2 regions of the Paenibacillus sp. FSL H3-0302 genome follow, and region 2 is predicted to be linked to the other one. Evidence: predicted binding sites of a transcription regulator. Region 2 holds the regulator's gene; the other holds the start of a gene.
What was found. Region 2 encodes LexA, which represses DNA repair genes until DNA is damaged. Its sites were predicted from a motif close to CGAACATATGTTCG; they were not measured.
Positions count from the first base shown of each region.

Region 1 (10,058 bases), 1.5 Mb from region 2:
CCGCTGGGGTTAGACTGCGTTTTTCCATAAATTTCGGACGCCGCAAATGAAGACTGTCCGCACCTGCAACACTTGGACGTTTATCGGTTTCTATTGAGGTTGTAGAATTGCCTTCTTCCAGCAGATCAAAAGAGGGCTGCTCCTGCAACGACAACAACGCTTTTAACTCCGTAACAGAAGTTTTAGCCGGAATACCTGAGGCTGCCGCATACGGATAATTCCATTCCAGTCTTCTAGCAATTTCATCGCTAGTCTCTGTTTCATATATATTTACAGCTTCACCCTTATGCAGTGCTTCGAGTACAGCTTGCCGTTCCTCTACCTTCTCCTCAGTCTGATCCGTTGGCAGGAACGCCCCAGAATTAAGTTCGGAAGCATTTTGCACACTGATGCTCCAGTTGGAGACATCGTTGTGCAGCACCGTGGAGACGGTACCTTCTGAACCGCCCAGCTTACGAAGAATCGCCGCCGCAGGGTGCCGGATCAATGCCGGTCCAACCCAGTCCAAATAGCTGCGCCCTCGGGCCAGCAGATGATCTGCAAGCAGCAGCTCATCCCGGTTCTGTACGCTGCTCCAGCTAGCGATTTTGCGCGGCAAATCTCTTACAGTGCCTACTAGAATCATTTTATCTCTCGGACGAGTTAACGCTACATATAATACACGCATCTCCTCCGCTAATAATTCAAGCCGTGTACGCCGGTTAATAGCCAGATAAGGAAGTGTTGGGTAGCTAACTCGCGTTTCCCGTTCCACAAAACGCGGCCCAAAGCCAAGCTCTTTGTGCATAAGAAATGGCGAATGCAAATCTTGTCGATTGAACTGTTTTGCCATCCCGGCTACAAAAACAACAGGGAACTCCAGCCCTTTGGATTTATGGATGGTCATGATTCTGACGCCATTGCCTTCTTCACCGCCACCGCCAGCTACACCCAGATCTCCGCCGTTCTCACGAAGCCGTGAAATGAACACCAGAAAACGGAACAATCCACGCGCTGCGGTGTCATTCTCAAATTGCACAGCCCGATCATACAAAGCTTTAAGATTGTTCTGGCGCTGCGAGCCTCCAGGCAGTCCTCCAACCCATTCCAGATAGCCGCTCTCCCCATAGATACGCCAGATCAGCTCACTGAGACTACCTTGTCTAGCCGCATTTCTCCAGCTTTCCAGCTGTTCTAGGAAATGTCTAAGCTTGCGCTTCAGTTCTGGACTGATCTGCGGCAGATCTTTATCAGGTAAAACATTATTCTCGACGGTGCTTGCGGATTCAATCACATGAGCCGAGAAGAGGTCATACTCTTCTTCAGCCTCTTTTGCATATTGCATATCCACCGCCATCTGTACTGCTTGAAAATAAGGACCCTGACTACACATACGCACCGTAGCCAATTCTTCTTCCGTTAATCCGACCACAGGTGAACGAAGTACGCCAGCCAGCGGAATGTCCTGCTGAGGATTATCAACTATTTTTAAGAGGGAGAGTGCAATTTCCACTTCTGTAGCTTCAAAATAACCTTTATTCAGATCACCATAAGCAGGGATTCCTTCCATCCGAAGCTCTTCGATGATTAGAGGGGTCCAGATTCTTGCCGAGCGAAGCAGGATTACGATATCACCGTAAATAACCGGGCGCATAATCTTGAGTCCTTTATCGTAGATAAGCAGCGGCGATCCACCGGTCATCCCCGTCATTTGTGAAATACGCCGGGCAATTGCCCGTGCTTCCAGCTGCGCCGTCTCGCTCTCAATGGCTTCACTCTCCTGAAGTGGCGCCTCACCGTCTTCAGAAGTCTCTTCTGACTTCCCTGCTGTTGAACCACGATCTATCAATAATAACTCCGGTGCAAAAAAGGTATCGGGACCCTTCTCTGCTGCACCTGGGAAATTCGCTCCGTAAACAAGCTCAGCGCGTTCGTCATAATTAATCTCCGCTACCGTCTCATTCATAATCTGCCGGAAGATCATATTAACGGCATTCACAACCTCCATGCGACTGCGAAAATTACGGGCCAGATCGATAACCGAACCGCTAGACGATTCATTAGTAATTTCAGATGGATCATCGATTGGGTGTGAGCCAAAGCTGCGGTATTTATCCAGGAATAGCCCCGGCTCCGCCAGACGGAATCGATAGATACTTTGCTTCATATCTCCGACCATAAACCGGTTACCGGGTGTTTCACGGGATATTAGCCGCACAATCTCCTCTTGCACACTATTCGTATCCTGATACTCATCCAGCAGAACCTCATCGAATTGAGCACGGTATTCCATAGCTGCATCAGAAGGCAGGGAATGACCGGGCGTAGAGTCCGGATGGCGTAGAATTTGCAGACAATAATGCTCCAAATCACTGAAGTCGACTAGACCTCTTCCTGCTTTTTCAATTCTATAACGTTCACCGAATGCTATCACTGTCTCTGCAAGCTCTGCCATCAGTGGAGCCGCTTCGTTCAGCTCTTTCAAAAAAACCTCAGGCGGACGGCCAAACAATGCTTTCTGAAGATCTAAAATACTCTTCTTCACACTGTCGCGCAGTTCCTTCACCATCTCCTGCAGTCCAGGATCTGTCGAATCCTTCTTACAAGCCTTTAATTTTCCAAAATATACTTCCATAAAAATATCATATAATTCTGCCCAAGGTCGTTCGTTTACGGCATCCTGCAGTGCATTTACCATCTCAAGATCAGTGGTTAAATTCTCAGCATAGGGTGCCGGACCACCCGGTTGTAGTGCAATCTCCCGGCCTTGCATCAGCTGACTGGCTGCACCCGCAAGTGTCAGCTTCGCTTCTTCAAGAATGCTCAGCACCCATGGCGTTCCACCCAGACTTTCGGTGTCTGGCAATGAGAAATCAGCTGCAGTATCACGGAGCCATTGCGCTGGCCAAGGATGGCTGCGGGCGTAATCATGCAATCGCTGTATGAGCGCATGCACTGCATCATCACTGCGTTCACCACTGAACCAATCAGCGAGCTGCACAAATATGCTATCCTCGCCATCCGCACCTACCTCACCGTACTTTTCCTCCAGCAACTCTTCGAGCAGCTCCTGCCGCATCATCTCCGCTTCATGCTCATTTAATATGCGGAAACCCGGATCAATCGGAATCATTTGATAATAACGCCGGATCACTTCCAGACAGAAGGAGTGCAATGTTGTAATCGAAGCTTTGCCCAGCAGGGATAGCTGACGGCGCAAATGGTCGTTCTCCCCGTTCTCCTCCAGCTCCCGATCAAGGGCTTCCCTGATCCGCTGCCGCATTTCGGCAGCCGCAGCTTTGGTAAACGTGGCTACTAGTAGCCTGTCTACACTGAAGCCGTTCTCTTCCTTACTGATCTTTCGAATAATCCGTTCTACCAGCACCGCCGTCTTGCCGGAACCTGCTGCCGCAGCAACGAGGATGTCATCACCGCTCTCCGCAATGGCGCGCCACTGGTCATCACTCCATATACTTCCTTCCGGTTTCGCTTCTATTTCAGCCTTCATACTCAAGGTGTAGTTCCTCCTTTGCGGGACAGCAGATCCCATATAACGTCCTTCCCTGGCTTACCCAGATTGTTATAGCTGTTACCTTCCACAGCTTCATCGAACTGGCAGACAGGTCTAAAGGAACAGAATGTGCAGGCGGTCTCCTGCCCAATTCGGTACGGCTCAATCGCCACATCACCCTCTGTAATCCGTGTCCCGATATCCGAGATCGTCCCTCTAACGGAGGATAATAGATGGCTCCACTGCTCTGGTGTAGCTACTGAAGCACTGCTATAAAAGCTGCCGTCAGCTTTTACTGCTACAGGCACGATAGAAGAATACCCTTTGTCTAAAGTGGTATCCATCAGGGAGACAACCTCACGATCAGCTGTAAGCAGTCCTTTCATCTTGAAGCGTTTCAACAGCTCTTGCTCAGCCTGTTCCTTGTTCATCCCGTTGGATGAAGTTAACAACGGATCATGCACATGGAAATAAAGTGTGCCTGCTGGAAGTGCCGGCTGCCCCAGCCATTGCTCCGAATATGTCAGCAGCACATCCAAATAAGTCAGCATTTGCAGCGACAATCCATAATACACCTCATGCAGCTTGAGATCCTTTTGGCTCGATTTATAATCAATTACCCGCAGAAGAATTCCGTTCTCTCCACGGGCCATGTCTACACGGTCAATCCGGCCAACGACCTCCATCACACAGCCATTCGGCAGCGTAATTCTTAAAGGCGGCAACTCCTTATCCGGTCCAAAATCCAGCTCCAGCCCTACTGGCTCAAAGCTGCCCCGGCGGGCGTGCTCGCCCAGAATCACAGAAGCACGTCCAACAATATTCTTAAGCTTACGGGAGATGTACCCGTAACGTTTGGAGCTCATTAGAATTTCACCCTGCAGCATCGGAGATAGCCGTTCTACTGTCTCACTGGCCTCACGCCGACATTCATCCGGAGATAAGCTGCCCCAGCCCCGTCCCTCTTGTTTCAGTCTTATCGCCATATCACTTAGCGCAGCATGGAACAGCTGTCCAATATCAGGTGCTTGCAGCTTATATAACTGGCGCTCTTTCAGTCTTAGTCCGTAGGACGCAAAATGGGAAAATGAGCACGCAACAAATTTCTCCATCCGGGACACACTGCCCCGCAGTATTGAGCCACCATACAATCTGAGGCTTGTGCCACGCTTTAGCTTCGTTCCCTCATTACGATAGAACAGTGAACTTAGCAAACGTTCCAGTTGAAATTTACGATCTTCGTTCTTAGTAAACCAGTTATACACATCCCACCATAGCTCCGGAATTTCTGTTCCTTGGCGCCACTGCCGCAGCTGCATAATCAATGCGCGAAGACTCTGTTCTGGTTGACCAATGAAACCGAGATGGATAGGATTTCCGACTTCTATAGGTAGTCCCGAAGGGGGAAGTGCTGACAAGCTGTGCTCTTGAACCCTTGGGAACATTCTATGCAAATGCCGGATAACCTCAGAGGGAAGGAGAGCTTTGCCCTCATCATCCGCTGTAGCGTAGCTAATCCAGAGCTTTCGGCTTCCTGTCGTTAGTGCATTATAGATCAGAAACCGCTCGTCCAGCAGTTTACGAGAAGCGCCGGGAGCAAGCTCCATTCCAGCATTCTCTAGTACGGAGCGTTCACCTTCCGAGAGAATTCCATCTTCCTTAAACTGCGCAGGCACAACACCTTCATTAAATCCAAGCAAAAAGGCGTATTTAACCCCCGTTGGGCGAGTCCGATCCATATTGCCGACCAATACTTGATCCAGTGCGGGCGGAACTAGTCCCATTTTAAGTTCAGCAAGACCTGTCTCTAGAACTCCAGTGAACACTTCAAACTCAAGTCTTTCATTGCCCATCATTTCTACTATCTGATCTAGCAGATCAAGTACCTCACCCCACAACTGGCTATGTTCCCTAGCCTTCTCGGGTTGGCCCTTCTCCATAGACTTAACACTGAGTTTCTCCAGCTTTCGCGCAACATCCGTCTCTTCAAGCAGCTTGTACATTGCCGTACATAGTTCAAGGCCGCTTCGGCTTTTCTGGATTCGTTTCTCAAAAGCAAATAATGGACCTGTTATACTAGCACGGCATCGTTCCATAGTAGCAAGCAGTTCATCATCCATCTGTCTGCCGCCTTCCAGCGACAAGCTAGGAATACCTTTCCAGGAGCGGCCATCTGTCCAGCGGTACCCCTGAATCCCACAAGCCAGCACATAGTTTTCTAAAGCATCCATATCTTCACGCGTAATACTACCGTCTAGCGGAAGCAGAAGCTCCGTCTTTACGCAACGGAATACATCCTCATAACGCCAGCGACGACGCACTACATCCAATGCGGAACGTATAAACTCCACTAGCGGATGATGCAGCTCATTCACCTTCTGGTCCAGAAAAAATGGCACTCCATAATCTTGGAACAACGGCTGAACCAGCTGCTCGTAATCGCCAATATTGCGCATCAATACGGCCATTTCGCCATATTTTGCACCTTCATCCCGCGCCAGTCTAGTCATTTCGCGCAGGGCTCCCTCAACCTCTGCTCTGTGCGAAACTGCGGCGCCTATGGATATAGCCTCTCTTGCCAGTTCATCCGCATCTATCCAAGCCTTCCGGCGATCATATCCCCGTTCAAGGTGAGCAAGTACTGGACTTTCTTCAAAACGTGGAAGAACCATTGGCTCCAGCAGCTCGTCCCATACATCAATGCCCAGCTCTTCAGCAATTCCACGCAGTTTAATGTAAGTAACCGCAGTTGGGTGAAACAATTCAAGCTCATTCAACTGATCTCCATAGGGGTAAGGACGATCAATTGTAAGCGAAACCGTCAGCTTCGAAGCTTGCTGCATCAATTCTCGAAGCACTACGAATTCCTGCGGAGTAAATCCATGGAACCCATCTACCCAAATCTCTGCCCCGCGAATGTAGGAGGAATCTGGAATATGCTCAGCCAGTTCTGCTAAACGATCCTCTTCATCGATATAAAGACGGGACATTTCCTTCTCTAAATCGCTAAATACCAGCTGCAAATCATCCAGCTTACCCTCAAGAATAGGACTTCTTGCAATAGCTCCTCGCATAGCGGACAGCTGTTCCTCTAAATCAGTGGAACCCAAACAGCAACGTTTCATCTCCGTGTGCAGTTGGTTCAGACGTTCCACAAAACCCGGTCTGTCTGCTGAGGCACCGAATAATTTCAGTTCCTCTTTGCGGCGACTGATGATTTTGTAAATTAACATTTTCTTACCTTCTTCACTGATTGGCAGACTTGCACTGCCACCAGTTTCCTGCTTCACACGATAGGCAAGCCGCGAAAAACTCAGTGTCTGCGCCCGAAGGCTTCCCTTCACATTCCCTACGGTCAGAAGCCCCCGTTCTGCTCCAAAAGAACCTTGCTCTGGCACAAGAATAATAATCGGCGCACCAAGCGGTTCCTTTTCTAAGGAAGAAGAGATAGATTCCCATATTTTTGTTGTCTTGCCACTGCCCGAGCGGCCTAGTAAAAAGGTTACCGGCATAAATGATAGACTCCTTCCGTAGCGGAGAAAATATATAGAATACAGGGTGAAATATCCACCCATTGATTACACTCCAATTAAAAAAGTTCAGTGATTCCTCGTCCCCTCAGTATATCATAACCACACTAATCGGAACATGTGTTTGCTAGTATTTTCTAATGTTTTACAAAGGATAAACAGCTATGAGTACAAATAAAAAAAGCAAACCTCCGGATTTTGGCGGCTTGCTTTTTAGAGTGTTTAGTTTGTTTTTAATGCCAGTTGTGCAACGTTAGATAGGAGCTGCCAATGTCGGAGCATAGGGTCAATGTTAGACTGTTGGCGTTCAGCGTTCAGCGTTCAGCGTTCAATACTCAACACCCCGCACTCAACATTAGCACTCTACGCCGATCGTTTTGTAATCCGCATTCCGCATATCATAATTCAATAAGCATCATTCGTTGTTTACTATTTAGTATTCCGAATTTAACACTCAACATTTCGGCTAGGCTTGTTTCATTAATTACTTAGGGACCCAGGAGCCGTTATTCGTGGATTCAGTGCTGTTATGGCAACTTTTCGGACCCCACTGACGCTATTCTTCGAAAATGTGCTGCATTACGGGTGTTATTGGGGCAATAGCGCCTTTAGGGTCCGTAAGAATTCAATAATGGGCTGTTTACGCTAAATAGAGTCATCTGAGTCCGTTGGCAACTCCTTGCCTTACAGTCGACTCACGGTCACCCTACGACCAGCCCTTTTATCTTATTTGTTACTTGGCACTGTAAACCTTTTTGACCTTCAGGCTTATTTTTTACTCCGCACTTCAAAAATCGCAAACTTCAGATAGTGTCCTTCGTTAACGCCAAGTATTTGTGGATGGTCTTTGCCTGCGGCCCGCCATTCTACAAGTCTCAACACCTTGCCAGCATCTTTAGCTGCATCAGCAATCGTTTCGAGGAACAGATCTGGCTGCATATGGTAAGAACAGCTTGCGGTAACCAAATAGCCGCCTTCGTTCACCAGCTTCATCCCGTGCAGATTGATATCCTTGTAACCACGGCAAGCGCCAGCTACTGCACTTTTGGTTTTGGCAAACGCCGGAGGGTCCAAGATGACTACATCCCAAGTTCTTCCTCCACCTGCCGTCATCGGCTTGGATGTGTCGGTTTTGGCTGTTTTGCCTCCGGATTTAGGATTTGTAGCAGCTGCTGCCGTATCTGTTCCACTGGCAACTGTCGCCCGTTCAGAACGTTCCTCTAGTCCTTTAACCTGATTCCGTAGATATGCAAAAGCATCATCCACTACGAATTCAACACGATCGCTAAAGCCGTTCAGCTCCACATTCACTTTGGCACTCTCAATGGCGTGTGCTGAAACGTCAAGGCAGGTTACTTTTTTCGCGCCATACTTGCAGGCATGCAGCGTGAAGCTGCCCGTATGCGAGAAGCATTCCAGCACTGTCGCACCGTCCCAATAAGGGAACGTTACATGTTTGCCGCTCTTATTAACTGGTAAGGTCTGTAGTGAACCATCCTCAGTTTCAATTTCCTGTAGCGTAATGCCGCTTCGTCCTCCCCAGCCTTTCATGAGCGGAGCAATGGAAGCTCTATTCTCACGTTGGTCAAAGAAGTAACCTGTCTTCTGGCCCTCTTCAATATCAACGACCAGCTTCAGGCCATTCTCGCTCACGGTTACATGCCTTGGACATTCCCCGTACAGCACACCCGTTGTCTGCTCCATACCTTCAAGCTCGCGCACACTAACATCACTGCGCTCATAGATTCCGCGCGGTGCCATAACCTGCACCAATGCTTCGACGATTTCTGCACGCCGCTTGTCCATTCCGAGGGTAAGCAGCTGCACAACCAAAATATCTCCGAATCGATCTACAATAAGCCCCGGCAAAAAGTCCGCTTCACCATAAACCAAGCGATAAGCATCCGCACCCGGAAGGAACCGGTTTCTGTGTTGCAGACAATTCGCAAACCGTTCTGCAAAAAAGGCTGTATCCATGATCGCAAGGGGTCCCTGCGATACAATTCTTACCCGAATTTGTGACGCTGGATTGTAATATCCTACGGCCAAAAATCGGCCCTGATGATTAAGGACATCTACTAATCCCCCCGCTTCCGGATTTCCTTCTACCGATGCGACTTCACCTGCATAGACCCACGGATGGCCCTGTTCCAGTCTTTTTTTGCGATTGCGTTCTAAAATAACCGATGGCAATGACTTCAACTCCCTGTTTTTCTAAAAATGTTTTTATACATGTCCCATGCAATACATTCATATATTGGTGTACAACCCTCGTCCAAAGGAGTATGCCCTATGTTCAGTGATTTGCTGTTCCCTATCATATATGGTCTTGTTATCTTTCTAGCCGGCATGAAGCTGATGGAAACGGCGTTGTCCAAGCTAGCAGGCCCTCTATTAACTACAAGCCTAAATAGAGCTACCTCAACCCCTATTAAAGGAATGATTGCCAGCAGCCTGTTGTCCGCCTTACTCCAGAGCAGTACTGCTGTAACGGTGTTGACTATCGGCATGGTCAATGCCGGCCTGCTTACCTATGCCCGCACACTTGGCATTATCCTGGGCAGCAACATCGGCACCACATTAACTACAGAATTGATCGGACTTCAGATCAATACCATGGCCATGCCCTTGCTGGCAGCCTCGCTCAGTCTGTGGGCAGCGGCAGTTATTGCAGGCGAACTGCCGCCTACATCACGAGTGGCAGAGCTCTGCCACAAAATATCCCCGCCGCTGCAATTTATCAGTCTGGCTGTATCAGGCTTCGCCCTCGTCCTATGGGGCATCGCTGTCATGCAGTCTATCGGCGGAATACTTCAGGAAAGTGGCTTATTCCTCTGGTTCCTAAACCATGCCGCTACTAGTGCCTTATGGGGGCTCGCCGCTGGAGCGTGCCTAACAGCCATGCTCCATAGCAGCGCTGCTGTCATAGCTATGGCTATGAGCATTGCCGCCTCGGGTGCCATGCCGCCTGAGCTAGGTATAGCCATTGTGCTGGGCGCCAACGTGGGCACCTGTGTTACAGCGGTCATCGCTTCCAT
Region 1 covers NZ_CP150284.1:5,343,308-5,353,365, forward strand. The annotation lists gene addA (helicase-exonuclease AddAB subunit AddA) at 1-3,487, opposite strand, end outside; gene addB (helicase-exonuclease AddAB subunit AddB) at 3,490-7,002, opposite strand; gene MHH50_RS23895 (class I SAM-dependent rRNA methyltransferase) at 7,789-9,213, opposite strand; gene MHH50_RS23900 (Na/Pi symporter) at 9,313-10,058, shown strand, end outside.
Region 1: addB (helicase-exonuclease AddAB subunit AddB) is a predicted target of LexA. The motif match lies at 7,134-7,147, and genes of this name have one in related genera.

Region 2 (10,058 bases):
ATAATAAAAATCTACCAATTCATGTTATACATCTCCATCTATTATACACATTATTATTGGTTTTTCAGTATTTTGCATCAATTCCGCATTAGTCTTGTGACTTAAATCATTTACTTAAAAATCTAATGAAATCCTTATGTTAGTATGTATGTACAGAAAAGCAGCGAGTTTCTTAGGATCTCAGAAACTCGCTGCTTTTATAAAGTCTTTATATTGGAGCTAATAGCTCTGTATATCTTACAAGGATTGAACTAGTGGAAGAAGTTCCTCAAGGTGATTGATTTCATGATCCGGATGAATATCAAGACTAGGTGCTCTACCTTTTCTATTAATCCAGACCGTGGTCAACCCTGCTGCCAGCCCCCCACGGATATCCGTTGTCAGCTTATCGCCGACCATAACCGCTTGCTCAGGCGTTACATCAAGAAGCTCTAAAGCATGCAGGAAAATTTCCTTATCCGGTTTGCCTTTACCAAAGCTTCCGGAAATCACAATATGATCAAAGAAAGGAATTAACTCGGGCACACCATCTAGTTTCTCTTGTTGCAGTGCAGGACAGCCGTTCGTAAGTAGCAAAAGCTTCACTTGACCCCGTAACTGCTCCAGTACATGCATTGTTTCTTCATAGATGTATGGACGTTTTCTGCGCTCTGCTGCGAATTTAGTTGCCAAGGTCTCAGCTAGTGCTTCGTCTTCCACCCCTAACGCTGCAAGTCCGCGACGCCAAGACTCTTTACGATATACCGGTGCAAGCTGCTCCAATTGACGGAATTCTGGCTGTTCACCTGCCGTAAAGTTAGCCCAGAGTGCTTCATATGGATTAATTCCGATCATCTTTGTAAATGGGAACGTCTCATAAGATTCATACAAGCTACTTGCTTCCTTACGAACTGCAACTTCTAGTTCTTGTGGATCGATCGTATCCCCGGCGGCTTCACAAGCAAATCGAAATGCTTCTTCGACGCTCCGATCATCCCACAACAATGTATCATCAAGGTCAAATAGTACAGCAGAAATTGGCATTACAGGTCTCCCTCTCCCTTTAACTGGTCTAGTTCTATTCGTGAACTACTTCAATGTTGTGAGCTTTAGCGAATGCTTCTAATCGTGTACTCATCGCATTAGTATCATAGCGATTCATAAGTTTTGTGAAAATCCATTTCGTACGTTTCCCTTTGTGCTTAATGACTACAGCTCCACGCGAAAGGGTGATTTTCTCAATATCTGCAGCTGGAAGTCCGCGTTCGCGATTGAATTTAATAGTGGACAGTCTTGCTTTTTCCACCTTCAAGTACGGACGACGGAAGAACAATAGCGCTGCCAGCAAATAGTACAGTACTACTCCCAGCCAATTAGCCAGCATGCCATTGCCTTTGGCCTGATCAATAGAACCAACTACCCAAAACATAGTGCCAAGTATCACTAACACTACCGGAAATGCAATGTTGCGACCTTTAAAGACTTCGGCATTCTGGGTAGGAGATTTAGAGGCATAAATCGTATCCTTGCCTTGTTTCTTTCTTTGCTTGTTGATTTGCTGTGTGTTGCGTTGAACCATTCTTTCCCAAGAACGGGCCATGTGCGTTCCCCCTAGTCATCCTGAAATATCTATGAAAAGGAACAGCGAGCTAATGTTTAAGCCCCTTGTTACCTTGTTCATGCTCATCGTTATCTACTACTTCAATAGTATTTAATTGTGCTCGGAAGTTATTGCGGATATTCCCCAGGTAAATTTCACGAAGCTTGGCGCGTTCCGCCACTTCCTCTTGATTAAGGCCTACGCTCTTCTGTTTGCGTGCCAATTCGTTAATTCGCGCGACCAACTCATCAATATTCAATACTTTCCCTCCCCCTATAAATTAATTCTAACTCTGCCATGAGAAAAAGAGCTTGTCAAGGTCTACTCCCTGCAAGCTCTACTGGTCATTCTATTATGTTCTCAGAAAATTAATAAATAGGTAAAGTAAGTATGTCTCCAGCGTTAATTTGACTACTCTTAATCCCACTTGAACGTTTAATTCCTTCTATATAAACAACTGTCTTCATATCAGCTGGTTTATTCTTAAGAGCAATACTCCATAGTGTATCTCCACGTTCAACCACAATCCGCTTCTCTTCCTTCATTATAGTCGTCGATCCTGCAAACACATTTCCCACTACTGTTAGGCCAGATAATACTAGCACGAAAATCAATATTAACTTAATAAAGAAATCTTGACGGAACAACGAAATCATCCCTCCAAGCAAACGTTCCGTTATCTCTTTCACCTTAGCGGAATTACGGGCAACGTCATTATGTCCTATAGATTCAACCACTGGGGCCTTGTCGTAGATGCTGCGGTATGTACTGTATTTTAGCATAATCATCATCCTCCAAACACTTGTTCTTACTTTCGAATTTATAATAACACGAACATGTGTTTTGTTCAATACTATTTCAGAACAATTGTTCTCTTTTTTTTTGAGAGACTCAAGCGGTTCATTTTATTATCATTTGTCTACCATTTTTTAACTCTAGCAGATTAATATTTATAATAGTTAGAACTTATGTTTGTGCGAACGGTAGTTCTATGTTATAATTTTCCCAAACATTACTATATGGGGTTGATTCCAATGTCAAAGATTTCAAGTCGCCAGCTGGCGATCCTGGAATTTATACGAAGCGAAGTCCGCAGCAAGGGTTATCCACCTTCCGTCCGGGAAATTGGAGAAGCTGTTGGCCTTGCTTCCAGCTCCACAGTTCACGGTCATTTGGACCGGCTTGAGAAGAAGGGACTTATTCGTCGAGATCCAACGAAGCCACGTGCAATAGAATTACTAGGCCAAGAGGATTCAGAGAATGTTCACCAATTCGCGCAGACCATCTCACGGATTCCTGTCGTAGGTAAAGTTACCGCCGGGGTACCTATCACTGCTACAGAGAATATCGAAGACTACTTCCCACTTCCTACTCACTATGTAGGTGACAACAAAGTATTTATGCTGTCTGTCATGGGTGATAGTATGGTTGACGCAGGCATTATGAATGGTGACTATGTGATTGTTCGCCAACAACAAACAGCGGACAACGGAGATATCGTTGTAGCCATGACCGAAGAAGATGAAGCAACCGTTAAGACCTTTTACAAGGAACGTGATCATATACGGCTTCAGCCGGAGAATCCAGCTTATGAGCCGCTTCGCCTTAATCGCGTAACTATTCTCGGAAGAGTCATCGGATTGTTTCGAGATATCCACTAAGTATGCACTTCTAACATAAAAGGCTGTTCCGCATATGCGGAACAGCCTTTTTTCTACGTTTTTTTTGCTTTTCCAACCACTTACGAACATTTGTTCCCAATGGCTAAAATGGCCATTTTCTATGAATAACCCTTTAGGCGTTCTGCTCATATCCTAATTAGAAAGGAGTGTTGCGTATAATGCCCAACTACCGAATTATTGTAGATCTGACCCAACGAATGTTATATCTTCTGGACAATGATATTGTGATTAGAGGTTTCCCTGTCGGCATCGGTAAGATGTTAACCCAATCCCCAGTGGGTGAATTCACTATTATTAACAAACAACCCGACCCAGGGGGTCCCTTCGGTGTGTTTTGGATGGGACTGTCTAAACCACACTACGGAATTCATGGAAACAATGACCCTTCCTCCATTGGGAAAGAGGTGTCCCACGGCTGCATCCGGATGTACAACGAGGATGTGTTAGCACTCGCTGCTATTGTCCCTATAGGCACACGAGTAACGATAAGAAATTAAATTCGAATGGAGGCTCGGCAACCCCCAAATCACATTAAAAAATGGGGGTCATTACATAAGTAAGTATTTTTTCATTAGCATACTAGGAGTTTGGTGATTATATGTCGAATATTGTTAACAGGATTGCAAATTGAAAAGGATGTGTTTAGTTTGAATAATTCAAAAATTAGAACCCTCGTCGATTTTAAAGTCGATGCACTGGGTAAGCTGTCCGGTTTACTTTTAAATGATGAACAAGCTAGTGGAAAAAAAGTGAATTTGCTCACCTCTTTTGGCAGCATTCAGGGAATCGTCTCTCCAACCGTCTCCAACAAAGAGGATGTATTTGATTTAAAATCTTTGATGGATGATGTAATTGTAGACGAATACATATCTTATTTGGGAGCAGAACACCCTGATAAAAATTTCAGCTATAACTTTGTTGTCCTCAATGACGTTACTGTAAGACCTTATGCTAGTTATGGGACTCCGATCGAATACAAACAGCTGATTGTTTATACCGATCATATCACTGCCTTCAATTTTCTATAGGTTTTCATAATCATCTTAAAAAGCACCCTTGCAGCAACCCCCAATTTTGCATCATTTGCAGAATCGGAAGGTTTCTCTGGGTGCTTTTTTTGGGTTAATCGTGAAGCCGATCCTATAATTCCACGAATTTCCCTTTTAAAAGATACTAGTGGAGATCATTCAGGCATATCTTTCAATAAGCAACAATTTGAGTCTAATGAGATAACTAGGAGGTGTGATTATATGCTGATTATCTTGATGTACTTATTTGCTATTTTAGGAGTTGTTTTAATTCTAAGTGCCGCCATTATAAAATTGAAAACGCTATCTGCTTCATCTGAAATTTCTAAGCTAGTTAATGCGACCTCATCTTTTAACATCAGCTTCACCAAAACATTCATTCCCCCCAATCAATCTCACTTGATCGCACTTAACGAGCCTAATAAAAAATTGGCAATCGGTACCAAAAATCCGAAGAGTAACAAAAAAGCAGTAGCAAAGCTATACTCTTTTGATAATGTAATGGGATCCGAGATTGTGGTTAACGCACTTACCCTTTCAAAAGTATCCAAAAGACATCAAAACAGCAAAACTACTGCAACAAGTGCAGATATTAATGTCCTTAAGGACACCGATGAAGAAGCTAATGTGATAGAAGAGCTTACGCTTAAAATATATATGAACAGCAAAGAAACGCCTGTGTATTGTATCTCCTTCTTGCCGGGTTTATTGCCTATTCAACAATCCGACAACCAGTACAAGGAAGCTTACTCCCAAGTACAACAATTACATGCACTGTTCAGGTCAATCGTATCTGAATAATTAAGTTGTTTTTTGCGCAATAAGATGTGTGAAAATAGCAACGTCCTTGTATGGAGATAAACTGCTTAACTTAAGCTCTAGCTCCACCATTTCTACATGCCATTGCTCATCCATTTTTATTTCATTATCCACAATATATCCGTAGATATTATGTATTCCGTATATACTTCTAATCTCATAACCACACTCCGCGAGCCATTCCACTAATTGATCTTTTGTATAGATGGTAATGTCTGTTTGAATAATGCCGCTATATTCCTGCGTGTTTCCAATACTGTCTATAGCCCCCATAGGATCTTTATTCATAACGGCTTTTTTCATCACTTTTGCCACTGGATTATGAGTTATAAGAGAAAGCATTCCGTTTTCATTTTGTTTTTTACTAATGTCCATTAACAATTGTTTTGGATCATCGAGATATTCAAGCACATTATGGCAAAAAATCCAGTCATATCCGTCCGCTAATACATCTGCATCTTGTAGCGTTGCCGATCTAAAGGCTATGTTAAGACCGTCTTTACATGCAGACTCTTGCGCAATGACTATCATCTCTGGAGTCGGATCTATCCCTGTAACTGTATAACCTTTTTTTGCGAATTCACGACTGGTTATCCCAAAACCACAGCCGATATCTAAAATAGATTGAACCTCTTCAGAGCTGCAGTGATTGTCAATTTGCTGCCAAGCGGAATGATAAAACAATCTCCCCCAAGGCATTTTAATGTAGTTTAAATAAGAATCCATTGATCTAGCAAAAGCCTTTGATGTAGACGCCATATCGCCATACCCCCATTTGTTTTCGACATAAAAAAATCTAAAATTGCACACTAAACCCATCAAACTGGTGAATGCCCGTACCATGTGCTACTACCTTTTGCTCACGTAACTCACGAACCGCTTTTTTGACCTCTTGTAAAATAGATGGATCTAAACCCAGTGTATTATGAGAACCGAATACTTGGGTAACTCCTGGAATTTCCGTAATCTTTTCTAAGGAGGCCACTAAATCAACCGGACTAGTCGAAGGGTAAAAGGCATAGATCGGCGTAACGTCATACAATAAATCACCTGTAAACAGATATCCGTTGGCATGATCAAAAAGGCTGATATGACCTGGCGAATGACCTGGTGTGTGGTATATTTCTATTTTACGCCCGCCTATGTCGAGCACATCCCCTTCTTGTAAAAGAGCTGTTGGTTTCCCTTGAAAAGGTATGTAGGTGTTAGGATCAAAGGTTTCAGGAACAGGAAGGGTGATCTCCCGGCTCATATCTTTTCGAATCTGGGCAAGGGACAAGCCTTTTATTCCGTTAATCAGCCAATCCTCATCCGCTTTATGAACATAGATTGTCTCGAATTGCCCATGACTGCCAATATGATCTGCATGCACATGCGTAGTTATGACAGCGATAGGTAAATCCGTTAACTGGTCCGTTATTCTTTTTATATTATCAATACCTAATCCCGTATCAATTAACGCGGCTTGTTTTTGCCCCAAGAGTAAAAAAGAATGCACCTTTTCCCAATGTCCATATTCACTGATTGCATAGGTGGTCGGATCAATTTCAGTTACTGTAAACCAACGATCTTTAATCAATTACACTCCCCCATTCCATTTTTCCCTTACATGCTCTTCTCCCTTACAATAATCCGCCTGTTCATCTGCTTGATAGATTTCTTGATAGGGCAAAATGTTGATTTTGCCTGAGTCTGGATATTCGCAAATATCTATTCCCTGATTCGTTCGGAGATCCAGATACCTGCATGGTGCATCGGAATGATTATAAAGCTGGTGCGCCCCTTCCGGTCCCATTTCAAAAAATATTACATCCCCTTCAGTAACCTCCGTAAAACCCTCGGGTGTTCTTAACATCGCTTTTCCCGCTAAAATCACAAATATTTCTTCAGCATTTCTATGAAAATGATAAGGAAAAGAATATTTATCAGGATCTAAAGATCTGATATCAAAAACTAAATGCTTGGAGCCCACCATTTCAGCTAACCTTTCACTCGTATGCCAAGCAAACTCTGGGATCGGGGACTGTTTTTGTGTAAAAGAGACCGTATTTTCATTAAAAATCTTCACCATCTGCAACACTCCTCCTTATGTTGTGCGTTCATTTACAACAAATAAAGAATCCCAGCTACAGCTAATGAAATAAGACCACCTAAAGCGGACCAATTCGCTACTTTGTTTTTAGCTTTACGGTCTTGCTTAGATTCCGAATAAAAGTTACCTCTTTGTTGTGTACCTGTCGTGAAGGCTCCAACACATATACCTGAAATTATAAAGAAGCCCAATCCTATGTAAATAAAAATTTGCATGAACTTACTCCTTCCCAGGAAAGAATTAGTTATCTATATATAAGATATTTTAACATTAAATCCCTCTACTACGTGCCATGACTTTCGGACCCAGATGACGCTATTTGCTAATTTTGAGCCTTTGAAGCATGGTTTCGGACTCCATGAAGCTAGAATAAAAAGTGGACAGTAGTTAACAGACTGGCGATAATGAGTCCACGGAGGTGTGTTCACATGGGAGAACATCGACAACGGTATAACGAAGAATTTAAAAAACAGACAGTGCAGTTCATTCAAGAGCAAACAAAAACAGTGGGCGACTTGGCGGAAGAGCTCAACATCCCAAAAAGTACCCTGCATCAATGGATGAGCCAGTATCGAGAATTAAAGAATGAACCGGCAGCTAGCGTGGATCGAGTACGAGAACTCGAGGCACAGTTGAAAGAAATGAGCCGTCAACTTCAAGAAAAAGATAACAAGATTGCCGATGTGGAAGAGGAATTAGCGATCGTAAAAAAAGCAGTGCACATCTTCAGCAAACCAAGGAACTGAGATTCCAGTTTATTGAAAAACATCGCTCCGAGTTTCTCTTGGAGAAGATGTGCATGACCCTACATGTGTCACGGAGCGGGTACTACAAGTGGCGGACAGAAAAAACCAGTACGCATATGCTTCGTAAGGCTGCGATAATGAAGCGAATTCAGTATCATTTTACAGACCATCAAAAGCGGTATGGGAGTCCGAAGATCACCCGCCTGTTACATCAAGAAGGTTATACCGTTACCGAACGCACGGTGAGTGTGTACATGCGACATATGAAGCTTCGCTCCATTGTCTCCAAAACGTATCGGGTACAGACCACTGACTCCAATCATGACCATCCGATTGCCCCGAATACGCTGAACCAGCAATTTAAAATACGCAAACCCAATTCAGTATGGGTTACCGACATTACGTACATTCCTTGCCGGGGAGGGCGCTTGTACCTGGCTAGTGTGATGGACCTTTGCACGCGCGAAATCGTGGGGTGGCGTTTGGAGAACCATATGGAAACTAGCTTGATTTCGGGCGCTTTACAAGATGCCTACGAAGCTAAACAACCGGAAAAGGGTCTATTACATCACTCCGATAGAGGTTCTCAATATACTTCTCATGAATACACAAAGCAGTTGAAAGCGTATGGCATGGAGTCCAGCATGAGCCGCAGAGGTAACTGTTATGATAACGCCTGTATCGAGTCGTGGCACAGCATTTTGAAAAAGGAGCTCATTTATTGTAATCCACGATTCAAAACTAAGGAGCAAGCCTACCAGACACTTTTTCAATATATTGAGTTTTACTATAACCGCAAGCGAATGCATGGCGCGCTGGGGTATCTTTCTCCAGTTCGTTTTGCTGAGCAATTGACTAGAATGTCTGTTGCGTGACTGTCCACTTTCTTGACAGAGGTCCACCAGTGACGTTATTCCTAAGGATGAGGCTCATATTGAGCGTTTTTAATGCCAATAGCGACTATGGAGTCCTTTAGTATCCCAAATGTGAGATAAAGCTCCATATAAGGTCTGTTGGGTCCTATAGCGGGCTCATATGCGAAATTTGCAACCTCAGCAAACGAAAATTGGCGTTCGAATGAAGTAAGGTACCAAAAAGAAGAAGAAGTGTGCCAACAACCATTTTTTTGATTATGGTTATGGCACACCCCTTCTACTCCGCACAACTCCTACGGCTCTGATCACACTTAATTCCTTTCAAGTTCAAGTGTTGCCAGTGAAACCATCACCCAAGGTGCAAACTTATTCGACGAATCCCCCTTAGGATTGTGTATCCGAAAAAGAAAAGCTTCCCCCGCCTGATTCTTCCAGACCATATAATCTTCTATCCCTTTATCACCGGTTGCCTGCAGATATAATTCTGCAAAACCTAGAGGATGTTCAATTAGTTCCCCGCTATGGTCGTTGGCTTTGCCAATTGCAGAAAGCTCGGTTTGTCCCTGCTGCTTCAGAGCGGTGAGCTCGTAACCGGCAGGCAAGTGTTCAATTTGGGCATAATAGGTTGGATCCTTAGTCAATAATAAACGATTAGACTGCGAGTCTAGTGTGAAATCCTGAAAGACATACAGGGAATATCCATCACCTTGCTCAAGTGTACCTTCTTGCCCTGAAATCCCTCCCTCCTGTTCACCAAATGCTTTGTTCTTTGGTCGATCGGATGTTAGAGGATCAGTGGCCTCCGGACTGGCGGACTCCTGCACCTCCATAGAAGGAGTAGCAGAAGGTTCAGGAGTGGTTGTAGCTTCGACAACTGGCATAGGCGCTGCACTTGACGCTGTAGGTTTTGCCTCGTCTGTTGTTTTATTGTTACTACATGCACCGAGAATTGAGGAAGACAGAAGAATACTAGTAACTGTAGTTAATAATATTTTTTTCATTACGCACCTCCTTATTACTATATTAGTTATTACCCACATGAGTGACGTGTCCTCTTAATCTTCAAACCTTTTCTTCATTTTTATTGCTACGGATTGAAAAATTTCAAACAATCGACTCGTTCTTATTAACAGCTATGGAGTTGTGCTCGAAATTCAAATTGTTCCCGGACGATTCGGGCACCTACTATCTTAATTAATGCCACCAGATTCCATAAAGTGACCCATGAGATCTTAGT
Region 2 covers NZ_CP150284.1:3,868,762-3,878,819, forward strand. The annotation lists gene MHH50_RS17130 (HAD family hydrolase) at 238-1,023, opposite strand; gene MHH50_RS17135 (hypothetical protein) at 1,058-1,579, opposite strand; gene MHH50_RS17140 (DUF896 domain-containing protein) at 1,629-1,838, opposite strand; gene MHH50_RS17145 (LysM peptidoglycan-binding domain-containing protein) at 1,948-2,361, opposite strand; gene lexA (transcriptional repressor LexA) at 2,614-3,240, shown strand; gene MHH50_RS17155 (L,D-transpeptidase) at 3,420-3,758, shown strand; gene MHH50_RS17160 (hypothetical protein) at 3,909-4,289, shown strand; gene MHH50_RS17165 (hypothetical protein) at 4,512-5,090, shown strand; gene MHH50_RS17170 (methyltransferase domain-containing protein) at 5,091-5,867, opposite strand; gene MHH50_RS17175 (MBL fold metallo-hydrolase) at 5,905-6,687, opposite strand; gene MHH50_RS17180 (cupin domain-containing protein) at 6,688-7,179, opposite strand; gene MHH50_RS17185 (DUF5316 domain-containing protein) at 7,212-7,415, opposite strand; gene MHH50_RS17190 (transposase) at 7,629-7,946, shown strand; gene MHH50_RS17195 (IS3 family transposase) at 7,958-8,821, shown strand; gene MHH50_RS17200 (hypothetical protein) at 9,133-9,822, opposite strand.